DNA from 3 places in the Clostridium sp. MB05 genome. Region 1 is predicted to be linked to each of the others. Evidence: riboswitches for the same ligand, from Rfam matches in the RefSeq annotation. Region 1 holds a riboswitch; each other region holds the start of a gene.

The links. A riboswitch is a leader RNA that binds a small molecule or an ion and turns the genes downstream of it on or off. The one in region 1 is predicted to bind lysine.
Region 2: another riboswitch for lysine. It lies ahead of ACH36K_RS00365 (transporter substrate-binding domain-containing protein); the one in region 1 lies ahead of ACH36K_RS08055 (APC family permease).
Region 3: another riboswitch for lysine. It lies ahead of ACH36K_RS02490 (Na+/H+ antiporter NhaC family protein); the one in region 1 lies ahead of ACH36K_RS08055 (APC family permease).

The regions. Positions count from the first base shown of each region.
Region 1 covers NZ_CP174370.1:1,730,539-1,734,727, forward strand. Annotated here, with positions in the region: gene ACH36K_RS08050 (heavy metal translocating P-type ATPase) at 1-2,008, shown strand, start outside; lysine riboswitch at 2,071-2,243, shown strand; gene ACH36K_RS08055 (APC family permease) at 2,315-3,640, shown strand; gene ACH36K_RS08060 (sigma 54-interacting transcriptional regulator) at 3,784-4,189, shown strand, end outside.
Region 2 covers NZ_CP174370.1:57,406-61,594, reverse strand. Annotated here, with positions in the region: gene ACH36K_RS00370 (PAS domain S-box protein) at 1-1,367, shown strand, start outside; lysine riboswitch at 1,618-1,801, shown strand; gene ACH36K_RS00365 (transporter substrate-binding domain-containing protein) at 1,947-2,777, shown strand; gene ACH36K_RS00360 (amino acid ABC transporter permease) at 2,845-3,612, shown strand; gene ACH36K_RS00355 (amino acid ABC transporter ATP-binding protein) at 3,639-4,189, shown strand, end outside.
Region 3 covers NZ_CP174370.1:503,308-507,496, forward strand. Annotated here, with positions in the region: gene ACH36K_RS02480 (ACT domain-containing protein) at 1-68, shown strand, start outside; gene ACH36K_RS02485 (aminopeptidase P family protein) at 87-1,319, shown strand; lysine riboswitch at 1,405-1,580, shown strand; gene ACH36K_RS02490 (Na+/H+ antiporter NhaC family protein) at 1,699-3,426, shown strand; gene ACH36K_RS02495 (DUF5680 domain-containing protein) at 3,560-4,015, opposite strand; gene ACH36K_RS02500 (aminopeptidase P family protein) at 4,183-4,189, shown strand, end outside.

The DNA of each region.
Region 1 (4,189 bases):
GGAGAGTTCCTCAAATAAAATTCCAGATTATAAAAAGCTCTGGTATAGATTTGTATTATCCTTAGTATTTACAGTTCCATTACTAATAATATCAATGGGACACATGGTAGGAATGCATTTGCCGAAAATTATAGATCCTATGATGAATCCTTTAAATTTTGCAATAACGCAATTATTATTAACTATACCGGTTATGATAGTAGGATATAAATTCTATTTAATAGGATTTAAAAACTTATTTAAACTGAGTCCTAACATGGATTCGTTAATATCAATAGGAACCTCAGCAGCAGTGATTTATGGGTTATTTGCTATATATAAAATAAATCTAGGTGATCATGATTATGCAATGCATTTATATTTTGAATCAGCAGCAGTAATACTTGCATTAATAACTTTAGGAAAATATTTAGAAGCTGTATCAAAAGGAAAAACATCTGAGGCAATTAAGAAACTTATGGGATTAGCGCCTAAAACTGCAAACATTATTAGAAGTGGTAATGAAATTACTGTTCCTATTGAAGAAGTAATAGTAGGAGACGTTGTATTAGTAAAACCAGGTGAAAAGTTACCTGTTGATGGAGAGGTTATAGAGGGAAATACATCAATAGATGAGTCTATGCTTACAGGTGAAAGTATTCCGGTGGAAAAGAGTATAGGAAGCAAAGTTATTGGAGCAAGTATAAATAAAACAGGATTTATTAAATATAAGGCTACTAAGGTAGGGGATGATACTGCTCTTGCACAAATAATTAAATTAGTTGAAGATGCTCAAGGAACAAAAGCGCCAATTGCAAAACTTGCAGACGTAATATCAGCATATTTTGTACCAACTGTAATTATATTAGCCATTATAGCTGCATTAGGATGGTATATATCAGGAGAGTCAGCAGTATTTTCACTAACTATATTTATATCAGTACTAGTTATTGCCTGTCCATGTGCACTTGGATTAGCAACACCTACTGCAATAATGGTAGGAACAGGCAAGGGAGCTGAAAATGGAGTTCTTATAAAAGGTGGAGAAGCGTTAGAAACTGCATATAAAGTTGAGACTATTGTATTTGATAAGACAGGAACTATAACAGAAGGAAAGCCTAAAGTAACTAATATAATAACAAAGGATATAAGTGAAAAAGAAATTTTAATTTTAGCAGCTAGTGCTGAAAAAGGATCAGAGCATCCATTAGGTGAGGCAATAGTTAAAGAAGCTGAAGATAAAGGTCTCAAACTAAAAGGAATAAATGGTTTTAAGGCAATACCAGGACATGGAATAGAAGTTAAAATAGAAAATGAAAATATTCTTTTAGGAAATAAAAAGTTAATGAAGGATAGGGGAATAAACTTAGAAGATTTAGAAGAGAAATCAAATAAGTTAGCAGAAGAAGGTAAAACACCTATGTTCTTAGCAGTAGAAAATAAAATCCAAGGAATTGTAGCAGTAGCTGATACTGTGAAAGAAAATAGTAAAAAGGCAATAAAAGCAATTCATAGTATGGGAATAAAAGTGGCTATGATTACTGGTGATAATGAAAAAACAGCTAAAGCAATTGCAAAAGAAGTTGGAATAGATATAGTTTTAGCAGAAGTACTACCAGAAGATAAAGCAAATGAAGTTAAAAAGTTACAAGGCGAAAATAAGAAGGTTGCTATGGTGGGAGATGGTATAAATGATGCCCCAGCATTAGTTCAAGCAGATGTAGGAATTGCAATAGGATCAGGTACAGATGTAGCAATAGAGTCGGCAGATATAGTTTTAATGAAGAGTGATTTAATAGATGTTATAAAGGCTATTCAATTAAGTAAAGCAACTATTAATAATATAAAGCAAAATTTATTTTGGGCATTTGCTTATAATGTACTAGGAATACCAGTAGCAATGGGAATTCTTCATGTGTTTGGTGGACCATTATTAAATCCTATGATAGCAGCAGGAGCAATGAGTTTAAGCTCAGTATCAGTATTATTAAATGCCTTAAGGCTTAGAAAGTTTAAGGCAAATGTATAAATATTTGATATTTCCTTGACATATATATAAATTTTGATAGAATTAAGAAGGAAATTTAATATTTTATTGGTAGAGGCTGCAATAGCTAAAAGTAATATTAATGAGGTAAGCACTATGATTTAATATGAAAGGGGTTATTGCCGAAGTATATAGCTTAGCTTAAAGGTTATATGCTGGGATTGTATAAAATATATACAAAACTGCCACAATATTTTTGTGGAGAGCTATCTTTATTATTGTCTAAAGTTTGCAATAAATATAAGCTCAAAGAATAATCTTTGAGCTTACTTTTTTTAGGAGAAAAAAATGGAAAAGAAACATATGAAAAAAGAAATCACTTTATTTATGGCTACAATGCTTGTTTGTGGAAATATGATAGGCTCAGGAGTTTTTATGTTACCTGCTACATTAGCAGAATTATCAGGTCCAATGGCAACTATTATTGCATGGGTAATAACAACTATAGGATCTATTTTAATAGCTATATCCTTTGCTAATTTAGGTTCAAAGTATCCATCTACTGGAGGAGCTTATCAATACACAAAAGAAGCTTTTGGAGAATTTGCAGGATTTTTAAGCGCTTGGCTTTATTGGAATGGTTCATGGATAGGAAATGCAGCTATAATAGTAGCATTGGCAAGTTATAGTGCAGCTATAATTCCAGCACTAAATAATCCACTAATATCAATAATTTATACAAGTTCTATCTTATGGATATTTACATTTATAAACATTGTTGGAGTAAAAAAAGCTGGAAAGGTTCAATCATTTGTAACTGTATTTAAAATTGTATTTTTCGCATTGTTTATAGTCATAGCATTTTTAAATTTTGATAGTTCCAATTTATTGCCTTTAATGCCAGAAGGAAAGGGAGTAAATTCAATACCTCTTGCGGCAACATCAACTTTATGGGCATTTGTAGGTTTAGAAAGTGCCACAGTAACTGCAGGAGAAATTAGTAATCCAGAAAAAAATGTTAAGAAAAGCACTATTTATGGAATGCTAATATCAGCAGTAATATACATATTAATAAGTGTTGCTAGTATGGGGGTAATGTCTAACAAAGAATTAGCTTCAAGTTCTGCACCGCTTACTGATATATTAACTAAAATTTTAGGAACATCAATTGGAAAGCCATTAGCAATTTCAGTAGTTATATGTATTTTAGGAACAACTATTGGGTGGTTATTATCAACTGCACGAGTTGCTTATGCAGCAGGAGAAGATGGTGTATTTCCTAAATGTTTTGGGAAATTACATCCTAAATATTCAACTCCAGCTAATGCTTTAATAATTGGATCCATATTAGTTAATATACTTTTAATAATGAATTACCAAAAAAGTATGGTTTCAGCATTTACATTTATAACTATATTAGCAACGCTAGCATTTTTGCCAATATATTTATTAACTGCAGCAGCAGAAATGATGATTATGTTTAGAGAGTCAAGTGAGTTTAATTTACAAATTTTCATTAAAAAAGGAATAATTCCATTACTAGCATTTATATATACATTATGGACAATATATGGTTCAGGAGCAGAAATTGTAATGTGGGGATTTATACTTATGTTATTAGGAGTGCCATTCTATATATATAATTACCATAAGAATAAAAGCAATTTAAACTAAATTATAAATATTAGAAAAAAACCCTCTAAAATTTTAGAAGGGTTTTTATTTTGAATTAAAAAATTTTACTAATGTAAAAAAAAATAAATGTATGTTAAAATTAATAGCAAATAAATGTTTACATTGGGGTGATATTAAAAAATATGAGTAAGATAAATGAAGTTTATGATGCTTTAAAGCGGTTAGAAATGAAAAGTAAAAAAGGAATAACAGCAAGCGAGCTTAGTGCTTTTATGAACTTAGATAGGGCTAATGTAAGCAGATATTTAAATCAGCTTTATAAAGATGGTGTAGTTGATAAAATAGATGGCCATCCAGTAAAATATAGTTCTATAGTAAGAACTGAAGTATCTAAATCAAAAGAAAATAAGAAAGTCGTAAAAGAGAAAAAAAGAAATAGTCTAGACACATTAGTTGGTGCAAAATTAAGTTTGCAGATTCCGATTCAACAAGCCAAGGCAGCAATTTTATATCCCCCAAGAGGATTACACACTTTAATTTTAGGGGAAACTGGTGTTGGTAAATCTATGTTTGCAGAAGCTATGTATA
Region 2 (4,189 bases), 1.7 Mb from region 1:
ATGGCGTTATTTCTACTGATAGTCATGGGAATATATTGCTATTAAACAGAATAGCTGAGAAGTTAACGGGATGGACACAAGAAGAGGCTGTTGGTAAACCATTAGAAGAAGTATTTAATCTTATTGATGAATTTACAAGAGAAAAGTGTAATAATCCTGTATATAATGTTCTAAGAACAGGTAATATAGTTGAACTTTGTAATAATTCCATTTTAATATCTAAAGATGGAGAAGAAAGATTTATTGAAGATAATGCAGCTCCAATTAAAGGTGAAAATGATGTTATTAATGGAGTAGCGTTAGCATTTAGAGATGTTAGTGAGAAGAAAGAAAGGCAAGAAAAAATTGAATATTTAAGCTTTTATGACCAACTAACTGGATTATATAATAGAAGATTTTTTGAAGAAGAATTAAAGAGGTTAGATACTAAAAGTAATCTTCCAATAACTCTTGTTATAATTGATGTCAATGGATTAAAACTAACTAATGATGCTTTTGGTCATTTAGAGGGAGATAAACTTTTACAAAAAGTTGCTAAGGTGATAAAAAAAGAATGTAGAAATGAGGATATTATTTCTAGAATAGGTGGAGATGAATTTACAATTATATTGCCTAAAACTAGTTCTGAGGAAACAGAAAAGATTTTAAATCGAATAAATAGTGCTATTGATAAGGAAAAATTTAATTCGATTAATGTATCAATTTCTTATGGGTGGAAAACTAAAATAGAAGAGAATGAGGAAATGCTAGCAGTATTTAAGAAAGCTGAAGACTATATGTATAGGCGGAAGTTATCTGAAAGTACCAGTATGAGGTATAAGACTATAGAGGTAATAATAAAAACTTTATACGAAAAAAATGAAAGAGAAGAGAAGCATTCCATACGAGTCGGAGAACTATGTGCTTTAATAGCATCTACTTTAAATTTAAGTGATGCAAATATAAGAGAGCTTAGAACGGCAGGACTGATGCATGATATAGGAAAAATAGCCATTGATGGAAAAATTCTGAATAAACCTAGTTCGCTTAGTGATTCTGAGTGGCTAGAAATCAAGAGGCATCCTGAAATTGGATATAGGATATTAAGCTCTTTAAATGAATATGCACCAATTGCAGAGTATGCTTTAGCACATCATGAAAGGTGGGATGGAAAGGGATATCCTAAAGGACTAAAAGGAGAAGAGATACCTTGGCAAGCTAGGGTTATAGCAGTGGCTGATGCTTATGATGCTATGACTAGAGATAGACCTTATAGGAAAAACTTAAGCAAATCTGATGCAATTGAAATAATAAGAAAAAATGCTGGAACTCAGTTTGACCCAGAAATAGTTAAATTATTCATTGAAAAGGCGCTAAATGAGGAATAAAAAAGAAGCTTAATAATTTCATTCAAAGATTTAAAATATAAAATTTAATAATAAATTTTATATAAATTAGAATGTATAACATATAGTTTAGGAATCCTAAGGAAATTTAGGGTTCTTAAATTTTTTAATTATAATATATTGTTCTAAATTTTCAAATTAATAAAATATTGAAAAAATTCTTTTTTAGGTATTGACAATAATGAAATAAGATTGTACACTATATATAATTTAATAAATACCTCACTTTTATATGTGAGGTAGAGGCGCAAAATTTAACAGTTTTTAGTGGAGCTTGAGAAGGCGATGATGCTAATGAGAAGGGAATTTTGCCGAAGTTTGTAATATTTCTCAGTATTACTTGCTGGGTCTGTAGTTAAGAGCTACAGGACTGTCTTAATAAATGTCCCGGTTTATTAAGTTGTGCTATCTCAAATGGGAAAGATGAGGATTAGGTTAATTATATAAGTAGACCTGAGCTTTGCTCAGTTATTTTTTTATAGTTAATTATCCGAATATTTAAGATAGCACCAACCTAAGTAAAGGTTGGTTTTTTTATTATAAAAAAGGAGAGGATTTACTATGAAGAAAAAACTATCATTATTAATTTCATTATCATTGACAGCAATGTTAACACTAACAGGGTGTGGCTCAGGAAAATCATCAGGAAATAAAGGTGAAGATGTCTTTAGGGTGGGACTTGAAGCAGGATATGCACCATTTAACTGGACACAAATGAATGATTCAAATGGTGCAGTAAAAATTGATGGAAGTGCAGAATACGCAGGAGGCTATGATGTAGAAATTGCAAAAAAAATAGCTGATGGCTTAGGAAAAAAATTAGTTATTGTTAAAACAGAGTGGGATGGATTAGTTCCAGCATTAACATCAGGTAAGATAGATGCAATAATAGCTGGAATGTCTCCAACAGAAAAGCGTAAAGAAACAATTGATTTTTCAGATAACTATTATACATCAGATTTGGTTATGCTTGTTAAAAATGGAGGAGCTTATGAAAATGCTAATTCATTAAAAGATTTTTCAGGAGCTAAAATAACAGCTCAATTAAATACATTCCATTATTCAGTAATAGATCAAATTCCAGGTGTAAATATACAACCAGCTATGGATAATTTTCCAGCTATGAGGGTTGCTCTTGAGTCAGGAGTAATTGATGGATATGTAACAGAAAGACCAGAAGCTATAAGTGCTCAAATGGCTAATTCAAACTTTAAAATGATTGAATTCAAAGATGGATTTGTAACATCACCAGAAGATACAGCAATAGCAGTAGGGCTTGCAAAAAATAGCGAGTTAACTAAAAAAATAAATGAAATTTTAGCTGGTGTATCACAAGAAGAACAAAAAACAATAATGGACAATGCTATTAAAAATCAACCAGCAGCACAATAATATTAGAGTTAGAATTGGTTAAATTCAACCAATTCCCTCTTATTATATTTAATAAGGAGAATAAAAGATGAGTATAGAATGGATAATAAGAATTGTTGAAAATAACTGGCCAATGTTTTTACGTGGGGCAGGAATGACATTATTAATTTCTATAGTTGGTACTTTAGTAGGTTCATTAATTGGTTTATTAGTAGGTGTTGTACGTACTATTCCAGTACCAGATAGAGGAATTAAAAGAGGAATTTTAAAATTTATTAATGCTATTCTTTCAATTTATATAGAGTTTTTCCGTGGAACACCTATGATTGTGCAAGCTATGGTAATTTATTATGGATCAGCACAATTCTTAGGGATAGATATAAATAAAATAGTAGCAGCTTTATTTATAGTATCTATTAATACAGGTGCATATATGTCAGAAATAGTTAGAGGCGGTATTGTTTCAGTAGATAAGGGGCAATTCGAAGCGGCTCAAGCCATTGGAATGACGCATTCTCAAACAATGATTAATGTAGTATTACCACAAGTGATTCGTAATATTTTACCAGCAACAGGCAATGAATTTGTAATAAATATAAAAGATACATCTGTACTAAATGTAATTTCGGTATCAGAGTTATTTTTCCAAACTAAATCAATTGCAGGAAATAATTTTAGATATTTTGAGTCATTCTTTGTATCATGCATAATTTACTTTGTAATGACATTTACAATTACAAGAATTTTAAGAGCTATAGAAAGAAAAATAGATGGTCCAGACAATTACATTATGGCAGGTAATCAAATGCAAGTAGAAACACCTGAAAATATACTACGTAAAAAGAAAGTACTGTAGTAGTATAGTTTAATGGAGGAGAGAATATGGAAAAAGTAATAGATATAAAGCATTTAAATAAATCCTTTGGAACACATGAAGTATTAAAAGATATTAACTTTTCAGTAAATAAAGGAGAAGTTGTTTGTATAATAGGTTCATCTGGGTCAGGAAAATCAACTCTTCTACGTTGTATAAATCTTTTAGAAAAACCAAGTGGTGGAGAGATAATTTACAATGAAGAAAATATTTTGGATGATAACCATAATATATATAAATATCGTACTAAACTAGGTATGGTATTTCAACAATTTAATTTATTTAATAACCATAATGTATTAAAGAATTGTGTTGTAGGACAAATGAAGGTATTAAAGCGTTCAAGAGAAGAATCTGAAAAAGTGGCAATGAAATATTTAGAAGTTGTTGGCATGGGTAACTATATTAATGCTAAACCGAAACAGTTATCTGGAGGACAAAAGCAACGTGTAGCTATTGCAAGGGCATTATCAATGGAACCAGATGTTATTCTTTTTGATGAGCCAACATCAGCTCTTGATCCAGAAATGGTAGGAGAAGTTTTAAAGGTTATGAAAGA
Region 3 (4,189 bases), 1.2 Mb from region 1:
AGCACTTAGTTAATACTTTAAGAGGGTTAGCAAATGTAGTCAGTGTTAAAGTGTTAGCTATGGAATAAATAAGAGGGAGTGAATTTATGAATAAAGAGTTTTATAAGAATAATAGAAATAAGGTTTTAGAAAACATTAAAGATAATTCTTTATTAATATTATTTGCAGGTAATTCGCCAAAGAAAACTGCAGACGAAAAATATCCTTTTACACCAAATAGAAATTTTTATTATTTAACAGGAATAGATGAAGAAAAGCATATTTTAGTTTTATCGAAAATGAATGGAAAAACTAATGAACATCTATTTATAAAAGAGATAAATCCTATTACAGAAAAATGGGAAGGTAAAACTATTAGAAAAGAAGAAGTATTAGATATTTGTGGTATAGAAGATGTTAAGTACTTAGGTGATTTTAACGGGTTTATAGAAAAAATATTAATTAATAAAGAAGAAATAAATATATATTTAGATTTAGAAAAAGATAATCCATCATATAAGTATATAAATGAAATTAAGAAAAAATATTATAATGTAAGTGTTAAAAATGCATATAAGATTATAGGAAATTTAAGACTTATAAAAACTGAAGAAGAAATTAGTAGGATTAAGAAAGCTATAGAAATTACTATAGAAGGTGTAAAAGAATTAATGAAAAATTCTAAGCCGGGCATAAAAGAGTACGAACTTGAAGCTTACTTTGATTTTATTTGTAAGAAAAATGGTGTAAAAGACTTTGCATTTAAAACTATTGCAGCAGCAGGGAAAAATGCAACCGTTTTACATTATGTAAATAACGACTCAGAATTAAGGGATGGGGACTTAATATTATTTGATTTAGGTGCTCAATATAAATATTATAATGGTGATATATCAAGAACCTTCCCTATTAATGGAAAGTTTACTGAAAGACAAAAAGAAGTTTATAATGCAGTTCTTAGAGTAAATGAAAAAGTTATTAAAGAAATGAAGCCAGGAGTTAAATTCATAGATTTAAATAATAAGGCTAAAGAGTGGGTTGCAGAGGAATGTATATCTCTTGGATTAATTTCTAAAAAGGAAGATGTATCTCAATTTTATTATCATAGTATAGGTCATAGCTTGGGTATGGATACTCATGATATAGAGTTAGAAAATAGGGATGTAACCTTTGAAGCTGGAATGGTATATACTGTTGAGCCTGGAATATACATAGAAAATGAAGGTATAGGAATAAGAATAGAAGATGATATTTTAATAACAGATAACGGAAATGAAGTATTAACTAAAGAAATGATCAAGACAGTAGAGGAAATAGAAGAATTTATGGCTAATAGATAAGTTAAAGAGAATTAAGCCTGGGATTAAAGGTTGATTTAACTAGTGAAAAATTGTATAATAATCCTATAAATTAAATATGAATAACGACAAGGGTAGAGGCGCGATAATTAATAGTACTATTAATGAGGTAAGCACTTTGATTTAATAGAAAAGGAATTATCGCCGAAGCGTATGATTAATGCTTTAATATCATATGGCTGGGGTTTCACAAAATATGTGTAACACTGTCACAAACTTAATTTGTGGTGAGCTATCGCTTGAGGATTTTTAACTTTATTTAGAATATTAATTAAAGTGTATCTATAGCCTTGAGTGAGAACTCAAGGCTCTTTTTAATTTCTGCCCTTAAATTATTCATGAAATATATAGGGGGAGCATTATGAATAATAAAAGAAATCTAAGATTAATATTAATGACTATGATGATGATTTTAATGTCAACATCAATAGTTTTCGCAGCAGAGGTAGATCAATCTACATCTAATGCAAATCATTATGGATTATTAACTTTGATACCGCCGGTGGTAGCAATAGTTTTAGCATTTATAACAAAGAATGTTATTATATCTTTGTTTATCGGAACTTTATCAGGTACATTTTTAGTTCAATTAGTTGATAATACTTTTCTTGGAGCAGTTACACAATCTTTTTTAGATTTTGTATCTAGAGTTTTAAACTCATTATCTGATCCATGGAATGCAGGTATAATTCTTCAGGTATTAGTTATAGGGGGAGTTATACACTTAGTTGCTAAAATGGGGGGAGCTAAGGCTGTTGCAGAAGCATTAGCAAGAAGGGCTAAGAATGCTAGAAGCACACAATTAGTTACATTGTTATTAGGGTTAGCTGTATTTTTTGATGACTATGCAAATTCATTAATAGTCGGTCCTATAATGAAGCCAGTATCAGATAAGATGAAAATATCAAGAGAAAGACTAGCCTTTATAATAGATGCAACAGCAGCACCAATAGCAGGCTTAGCTATTGTATCTACTTGGATAGGATTAGAAGTAGGGCTAATAAATGATGCTTTTATAAATGGAATAGGGCAAGAAGTTGATGCTTTTGGAGTGTTTTTACAAACTATACCATATAGATTTTATAATATACTAATATTAGTTTTTGTATTTATTACTTCAGTTTTATTAAAGGATTTTGGTCCTATGTATAAGGCGGAAGTAGAGGCAAGAAAAAGAGGGTTAAACTCTAATGTTGATGAAGTTGCATCAGATTCTAACTTAGATCATTCAGACCTTGAACCAAAAGAAGGTGTAGAGTTAAGTATATGGAATGCTATAATACCAATAGGTGTTTTGGTTATAACTTCATTAATATGTTTCTATTTTAGTGGTTATACAGTAATAATGGGTGGTGAAGATGTTGCCCTTCAAAATATAATGACTAATTCACCAATATCATTTAAGGCTATACAAGAAGCATTTAGTGCATCAGATGCATCAGTAGCATTATTCCAATCAGCATTAATAGCAAGTATAGTATCAATTATAATGGGAGTATCTAAGAAGATATTTACTGTTTCTGAAGCTATAGAAACATGGATAGATGGTATGAAACCATTACTTATAACAGGAGTAATTTTATTATTAGCTTGGTCACTAAGTTCTGTAATAAAGGATTTAGGAACTGCTAAATATCTAGTTTCATTACTTTCAGGATCACTACCAAATTTCTTGCTTCCAAGTTTAATATTTACATTAGGTGCAGTTATTTCTTTTGCAACAGGAACGGCTTATGGAACAATGGGAATACTAATGCCACTTGCAATTCCACTAGCTTATTCAATGAATCCAGATATGAGCTATGTAATAGTTAGTACAAGTGCTGTTTTAACTGGAGCTATTTTTGGAGATCACTGTTCACCAATATCAGATACTACAATACTTTCATCAATGGGAGCAGGTTGTAATCATATTGCTCATGTTAACACTCAAATGTGGTATTCACTATTTATAGCTGCAATTACAATTTTATTTGGATATATTCCAGCGGGTTTTGGATTAGCTTGGTATATTGTACTACCTATATCTATATTAGCAGTATATATAGGAATCCAAATATTAGGTAAGAGTGTAGAAGAAGCAAAATAATAATAAGATATATTTAGGTTATAATTATTAATGGATATTTATATATACTTATAAATATTAAGAGTATGAAAAGAAGCTTTACAAATAAATTTAGTTATTTGTAAAGCTTCTTTTACTTTAAAACAAATGATATTTATTTTAGACTTCCACCATGAAAGTAGAGCTTAAATATTTCAATTCCATTATGTGATATTGATTCAACTCCATTAAAAGAAGCTAAATCACCATCCCAATTGCATTGATATGTAAAATCATCTTCTTTAAAATATTTAGGTCCTCTAAACGGACAATCATCGGATACATTTTTTAAAGATTTCTTTAAAAATTTATTAAATCCTGAAGGTAATTCATCAACAAGAACTTGTCCTTTATAATTCATTCCCCAGGAAACCTTTTCGTTTTCCCAAACTAATTCCTCTCCTATAAATTCTCTATCACCTAGATGGCTATCTAGATAATAGTAATTAAATTTTTTATAGGCATAGTCCTTTGAGTTTGGCCTAGAAGGTGTTTCTTTTTTAGCACCTGAAGCATAAGTATTTTTCTTCGCTTCAATTATAAAGTTTTTAAATTTTAATAAGTCTCCCATGTAAGCTCCCCCTTTTTTATACATCATTTAGATTATATATAAAAAACTTAGGTAAATCAACGAGTTTTCAGAAAATATAATATATTTAGAATTAAGTGAATATATGGAATCTCATAAAGTATATAGGGTATAATTATAAATATAAAATTATTAAGGGGGCATTTAATATGAGCA